Regions from separate parts of the Methylophilus sp. OH31 genome, predicted to be linked through region 2. Evidence: riboswitches for the same ligand, from Rfam matches in the RefSeq annotation. Region 2 holds a riboswitch; the other holds the start of a gene.
What was found. Region 2 has a riboswitch for cobalamin ahead of nrdA (class 1a ribonucleoside-diphosphate reductase subunit alpha). Riboswitches for the same ligand answer to the same signal wherever they lie in the genome.

Region 1: linked by a shared signal. The riboswitch ahead of OH31_RS08585 (TonB-dependent receptor domain-containing protein) and the one ahead of nrdA (class 1a ribonucleoside-diphosphate reductase subunit alpha) in region 2 are both predicted to bind cobalamin.

What each region holds. Positions count from the first base shown of each region.
Region 1 covers NZ_BAUS01000004.1:438,924-442,344, reverse strand. Annotated here, with positions in the region: gene OH31_RS08600 (SGNH/GDSL hydrolase family protein) at 1-53, opposite strand, end outside; gene OH31_RS08595 (cell division protein ZapA) at 472-774, opposite strand; gene OH31_RS08590 (hypothetical protein) at 777-1,013, opposite strand; cobalamin riboswitch at 1,104-1,316, shown strand; gene OH31_RS08585 (TonB-dependent receptor domain-containing protein) at 1,453-3,303, shown strand; gene OH31_RS08580 (TonB-dependent receptor domain-containing protein) at 3,397-3,421, shown strand, end outside.
Region 2 covers NZ_BAUS01000001.1:130,318-133,738, forward strand. Annotated here, with positions in the region: gene nrdA (class 1a ribonucleoside-diphosphate reductase subunit alpha) at 1-1,451, opposite strand, end outside; cobalamin riboswitch at 1,634-1,856, opposite strand; gene OH31_RS00580 (OmpP1/FadL family transporter) at 2,104-3,372, shown strand; gene OH31_RS00585 (PepSY domain-containing protein) at 3,375-3,421, opposite strand, start outside.

The sequences.
Region 1 (3,421 bases), on a different contig from region 2:
ACCTGCGGGGAAAACAATACCAATGCAAAAAACCAGAAAAATAGCTTGCGCATGACTTCCTCCCTGAATCTAATTGTTAATTTATATGAAACAACTAGATTCTTGACCAATCAAATAAAGATTGCAATAGAAATATTTCATGCAGCAACTATCTGCAAGCATCACCATGGGGAGAGCGTTGTATAAGCAATGTGAAAGGGGTGGGGAATGATGTGCTAAGGGGTTACCTGAGCCGTGCATCCTGAACCAAGAAAGTTCAGGTGGTAACAGCCTAAGGTACATTAGGTTCGCACGCCAAGGGGGTTTTAAAAAACCACCCAACTTAGTGCGATCTCACAGCACCTGATGAGCCGAAACCTATAACAAAGACTAGTTCAAGGAATTTTAGACTCAGGCAACGCCTTAGCACACCGTTTTTATGATACGCCATTTCAAAAAAATGACGATGAAAATTTTATGAAATGAAGCGGATTACAACAATTTGTGCTGGCCGGATAATACATCATCTATTTGCTGCTGCATGGTAGAAATACGTTTTTTTACGTCTCCCACATCCACACCGCCGCTACGCGTATTCAACAACTCATGCGTAATATTGAGTGCCGCCATAATGGCAATCCGCTCAACGCTGACCATTTTGCCAACATCACGAATTTCGCGCATTTTACCATCCAGGTAGCCCACGGCCTGCAGCAAACTGTCGCGTTCTTCATCGGTACAGGTCACGCTCATCGCGCGGCCCATGATTTCGATATCAATCGGATTACTTGCCATGATTAACGACCTTCCTCAGGCAATGCCGACAATAATCGCTCTAACTGAACGCTGGCTTGCGTCATATTCAGCTTCAACGATTGAGACTCCTGATGCAGCCGTGTGACCTCCTGACGCAACTCCACATTTTCGTCACGCAGCTGTCCGCACAAAGCAATCAGCTTCGTCACACGCTCTTCAAGACTTTTTAAATCAGCATCCATCAGCCCATTATCTTTTAAAAAAATGAGTGTGGTCAATAGCTAAGCGCATTTTTTCAAAGTAAATTAACAATTTGAGCACGCCTGCCGAATACAGGTCGACTGGCAAAAAAGCACGCTTTAGACTAGAATGACGCCCAGTTGTCAGGTGCCTTTGCTGTATTTCTACAGGCTAAGGTGAAACTGGGAAACAGGTGCGTGAACCTACATTCACAACTCCTGTGCTGCCCCCGCAACGGTAAGCAAGTGCGGGTCTATCCATATGCCACTGAGTTCAAACTTGGGAAGGCGATAGATCAAAACTTGCAAGCCCGGAGACCGGCCTCGCAACCAACCATTTGCAATACCGCGGGGTGACGGTGTCCGATGATGTATAGGCTTTGCTGTTCAACACGCAAAGCCTTCATTCATTATCCCTACCCCCAAGTATTGATAGACAAACCACATGCGGGGACGCATGTGATACAGGGACAAGATAATGAAAAAAGTCATTCTTAAAGGCCTTATTGGCCTTTCTTTAAGCGAACTCGCCTACGCCGCAGACACTGCAACGCTAGACGAAGTCATCGTGACCGCGACACGCACACCGCAACAACAGGAATCAGTCATTGCCGATGTGTCTGTCATTAATACAGAAGAAATCAAACGTGGCGGCCAAAGCACGCTGATTGAATTACTGCAACGCCAACCCGGCATTGAAATCACCAACAATGGTGGCGCAGGCAAAACCTCAGGCGTCTTTATGCGTGGCACCAACACGGGCCATACGCTGGTATTAATCGATGGTGTACGTGTGCAATCTGCCACAGCAGGCACAACAACCCTTGAGAACATACCGATTCAACAAATCGACCGCATTGAAATCGTTAGAGGGCCGCTAACCAGCCTGTATGGTCAAGATGCAATCGGCGGTGTCATCCAGATTTTCACTAAAAAAGGCGTAGATGGCTTCAAACCTTATGCAAACCTGGGTTTTGGTACTTACGATACCACTCTGGCAGAAGCTGGATTGCGCGGTAAACAAAACGATACGGCTTATGCACTCAATGTATCGGCGAACAAAACCAACGGTTTTTCTTCACTGGACACCAGCAACCCGAACCTGAATGACAAAGACGGTTATCGCAATCTTGCCGTCACAGGAAGCGTGTCTCACAAAATTGCAGAAGGCCATGAAGTCGGCTTAACCTTGATGCATAGCAAGGGGAAAACCCGCTTCGACAATAGCTACAACCTCGATCCATCATCAGCATTCAATCCTGCTTTTTCTGATTACGCCAACTTGCAACAAGATGTCTACTCTCTATTCAGTAAAAATCAAATCCTGAATAATTGGCACTCAACAATACGCATCAGCCAAGGCGTTGATGAGACTGTGAACTACGCAGCGTTAGGTCCCTTTACCAGCGAAAGCAGGAGCTTGTTCAGAACCAAACAGGATCAATTCAACTGGCAAAATGACATTACCCTTCCTATTGGGATATTGACATTGATGTACGATAAATTGATCGACAGAGTCAACTCAACAACGGATTTTGACAAAACCAGGCGCACAAATGAAGGCTATGTAGCCAGCTATGTAGCGAATATCGGAGCACACAGCTTTCAAGCCAGTGCTCGCGAAGACCATAATTCCAGTTTTGGTAACAATGTCACTGGTGGCTTAGGCTATGGGTACAATATTAACGATCAATGGCGTGTCACCGGGAGCTATGGTTCCGCATTCAAGGCACCAACGTTTAATGACTTGTACTACCCAGGCTACTCCAACCCCAATCTGAAACCTGAAAAATCAGACAATTTAGAGGCCAGCCTACGGTACCGCGACGACACATTCAATGCATCCCTGACAGCCTACGAGAATAAGATCCGCAATTTAATTGTCCTCGGGTCTCTTCCTGAGAATATCAACAAAGCCACCATTCAAGGTATCACGCTGGCTGCCAGCAACCGCTGGGATAATTTGGACGTGGGCGGTAGTTTAGACATTCAATCTCCGCGTGATGATGAAACCGATAAACTGCTACGCCGTCGCGCCAATCGTCATGGCCAAATGCATCTTGGCTACTCTTTGCAGGACTGGCGATTTGGTGCTGAAATGGTAGCGTCTTCAGCTCGCTACGAGGATGCGGCCAATACCTTACGCATGAGCGGTTACACACTTTTCAACATGACAGCTCAATACAAAGTCAATCGTGATTGGACTGTGCAAGCACGTGCCAACAATATTCTTGATAAAAACTATTACCTGATCATAGACGGGAATGGCTTTGCTTATAACACCCCAGGCGCAAACTTGTTCGTCAACATCCGTTACGAACCACAGTAATGCGCACTCTGCATCACTAAAACCAATTAATACGACTACCAATTCACACTGAGTCTGCTCCGTGTGAATTGGATACGCATGCGAGAATCACAAATGAAAAGAACAATCAAAAAACAAC
Region 2 (3,421 bases):
GCCAGGCCTTCCAGTTCGTCCAGAGACTCCAGTGCGCCGAGGTTAAACGCAGACAAGGTACACAGGGCGATTTCGCCTTCGGTGTCATTGATGTCGTTGAGTGGATTGGTCGGCAGCGCGATTTCCATGCACAGGTTAGACTGGCGCACAGGCGCCACGGCCGGGTCAAACGGGCTATGCGTGTTGCAATGGTCAACGTTCTGGATGTAGATACGGCCAGTACCGGCACGCTCTTGCATCATCAGTGAGAACAGGTCGACCGCTGGTATCGTGCGTTTGCGGATGCTGTCATCGGCTTCATATTGCGTATACAGGCGCTCGAACTCATCCTGGTCAGCAAAGAAGGCGTCATACAGCCCTGGTGTGTCGTGCGGTGAAAACAAGGTGATGTTCTGGCTCTTGATCAGGCGCTGGTACATCAGGCGGTTCAGTTGCACGCCGTAGTCGAGGTGACGCACACGGTTTTCTTCCACGCCACGGTTGTTTTTGAGCACCAGCAATGATTCGACTTCGAGGTGCCAGATCGGGTAGAACAAGGTGGCCGCGCCGCCGCGTACACCGCCCTGCGAGCAGGACTTCACTGCAGACTGGAACAATTTGTAGAATGGCAGGCAGCCAGTATGCTGCGCTTCGCCGCCACGGATTTCACTGCCCAGGGCGCGGATACGGCCCGCATTGACGCCAATGCCGGCACGCTGCGATACATATTTCACAATCGCGCTGGTGGTAGCGTTGATGCTGTCCAGGCTGTCGCCACACTCAATCAGCACGCAAGAGCTGAACTGGCGGGTCGGCGTACGCACGCCGGACATAATCGGCGTAGGCAAAGAAATTTTGAAGGTAGAGACCGCATCATAAAAACGCTTGATGTAATCCAGACGTGCCTGGCCTTTGTAGTTGGCAAACAGGCACATGGCGACCAAAATGTACAAGAACTGTGGGCTCTCGTAGATCTTTTTGGTGACGCGGTTCTGGACCAGATATTTGCCTTCCAGTTGCTTGACCGCAGCATAGGAGAAGTTCATATCGCGCCAGTGGTCAATCGTGGCATTCAGTACGTCGAACTCTTCGCGGCTGTAATCCTGCAACAGGTGCTGGTCATATTTACCCAGCGCGGTCAGGTTGGTCACATGGTCAAACAAATGCGGTGGCTCAAACTGGCCATAGGCAATTTTGCGCAGGTGAAAAATAGACAAACGCGCCGCCAGATACTGGTAATCCGGTGTTTCTTCAGAAATCAGGTCGGCTGCGGATTTGATAATTGTTTCATGAATGTCGTCAGTACGGATGCCATCATAAAACTGAATATGCGAACGTAGCTCCACCTGGGAGACCGACACATTATTCAGGCCTTGTGATGCCCAATCAATCACCCGATGAATTTTATCGAGATTGATAGGTTCCTTGCGGCCATCCCTTTTCGTGGCCTGCATGGATTCGTATTTTGACATTGATGGCTCCCAGTACAGGAAGCGAGGGGTCCCGAAACAGACACATTTAACCGGGCAATACCCAGACCATCATGACGATGAAAAATGTACCCGCTCAAAGGCCAGACTAGCAATCAGTATTGAACAATCAATGTTGAACATGGACCAACTGCATCTGCCGAGGACACCCCGCCTCAAACGTTAACAAGAAAAAATTTCACGGCAGGTCTCCTGGCTCTCAGGTCGTCATTATTTGCTTTCGCCTTCCCGAATCTCTTCAGTGGCTTAGATGGCAGCAAACAACTCGCTAATCACAGTTGCGGGGGCAGCCCTGGCTTAATGACTCCTGCGCGGCTTCACGCACCAGGTTCCCTATTAAACGCAGCAGAAGAGTCTCTTCTGCGTACCGTATGGATGCGACTATAAAACAATATCTATGGCTTTTCAATTATCCAAAACACAATATATTGATATATTTTGATTGACAGGCAGCAACTGATTGTTTTTATTAAAGAATATTTTTACAACACATTGATCAATAATTTAGCTACCATGTGAATGTTTCTCGCATAGCCGAAAATGCCAAAAAGCCATGTGATTGGAGCGCTGTTATCGCAACACAAGATTGTCGAATTATGCGACAGTAAGTCTAACGAACAAGAACAAACCTGCTATGACTGCCTTAAATGTTTCTACCCTACGCATTGCAACCGCCCTCGCCCTGGTAACAACCGGCAGCGCCGCGCATGCCACCAATGGCATCAACCTGATCGGCTTCGGGGCCGAATCGACCCTGATGGGCGGTGCTGACGTCGCAGTGGCGCGTGATACCAGTGCGCTGAATACCAACCCGGCCGGACTAACGCAGATCAAGGCGCCGCTGCTGGATATGTTTGGCTCTGTGCTGCGTACCACTGACCTGGTGCACAAAGACCCCCGCAACGAAGAGCATGCGTCCAACCGCTACACTTTGCTTGGTGGTGGTGGCTATGCGCGGCCGCTGGAGAATATGCCCTGTACGGCCGGTATAGGCTTGTTCGCGCAAGGCGGCGCCGGCGGCGTGTTCGACAACCTGCGTACGCCGTTTGGCAATCGCGATGATTTGTCCTCGCTGTTTGGGATCGCCAAGATCATCCCCGGTATCGGCTGTGAAGTGACGGATAAGCTCTCTTTGGGGGCCAGCCTGAATATTGTTTATGCGAGCATAGAGCAGGACTTTTTTGCGAACACTTCAGTGAGTGCAGTGCCCTTTGCAGGTTACAAATTAGAGGGTGCCTCCGCAGTGCGTACTGGCTTCAAGCTGGGCATGCAATATCGTGTGACCCCGGCGCTGACATTGGCTGCCTCTTATACCGAAAAAACCGAGCTGCCGATGACCGGCGGTACACTGACAGCTGACTTCACAGACGCAGGCTTAGGCAAGGTGAAGTATGCCGATGCTTCAATCAAAGGCTTCGCCCTGCCGCGCGAAGTCGCTGTCGGGATGGCGTTCAAACCAACAGATGACTGGCTACTGTCATTCAAGTTGAACTGGCTTAACTGGGGCGATGCGATCAATGACGTGACCCTGCGCGCCACCAAACCAAACAATGCCTCAGCGCAATCTATATATGGCAGCTCGATGGGTGCCGACTGGAAAGACCAATGGGTGGTCGCGACAGGCGTCGCTTACAACTGGGATGACCGTACCACGCTTTATGCGGGCCACAATTACGGCAAAAACCCGATTCCGCGCCAGAACTCCAGTCCTTTATTGGCAGGGACCCTTGAACATCACCTCACCTTTGGTGCCGCACGTAAGATCGACCCGCACTGGCTGATGACTGGCGGTGTCGAATGGATGCTACCTGTCAGCGTTAAATACAACAGCCAATTATTTGGCGAGTCTGAAATCCGCAATGAAGCCATTGTGCTTCACTTCATGCTGAGCCGCCGCTGGTAGGTTTAAATTGTGGCATCCTGATCAAGAGGCTTGCGTCGTGATTGAACAA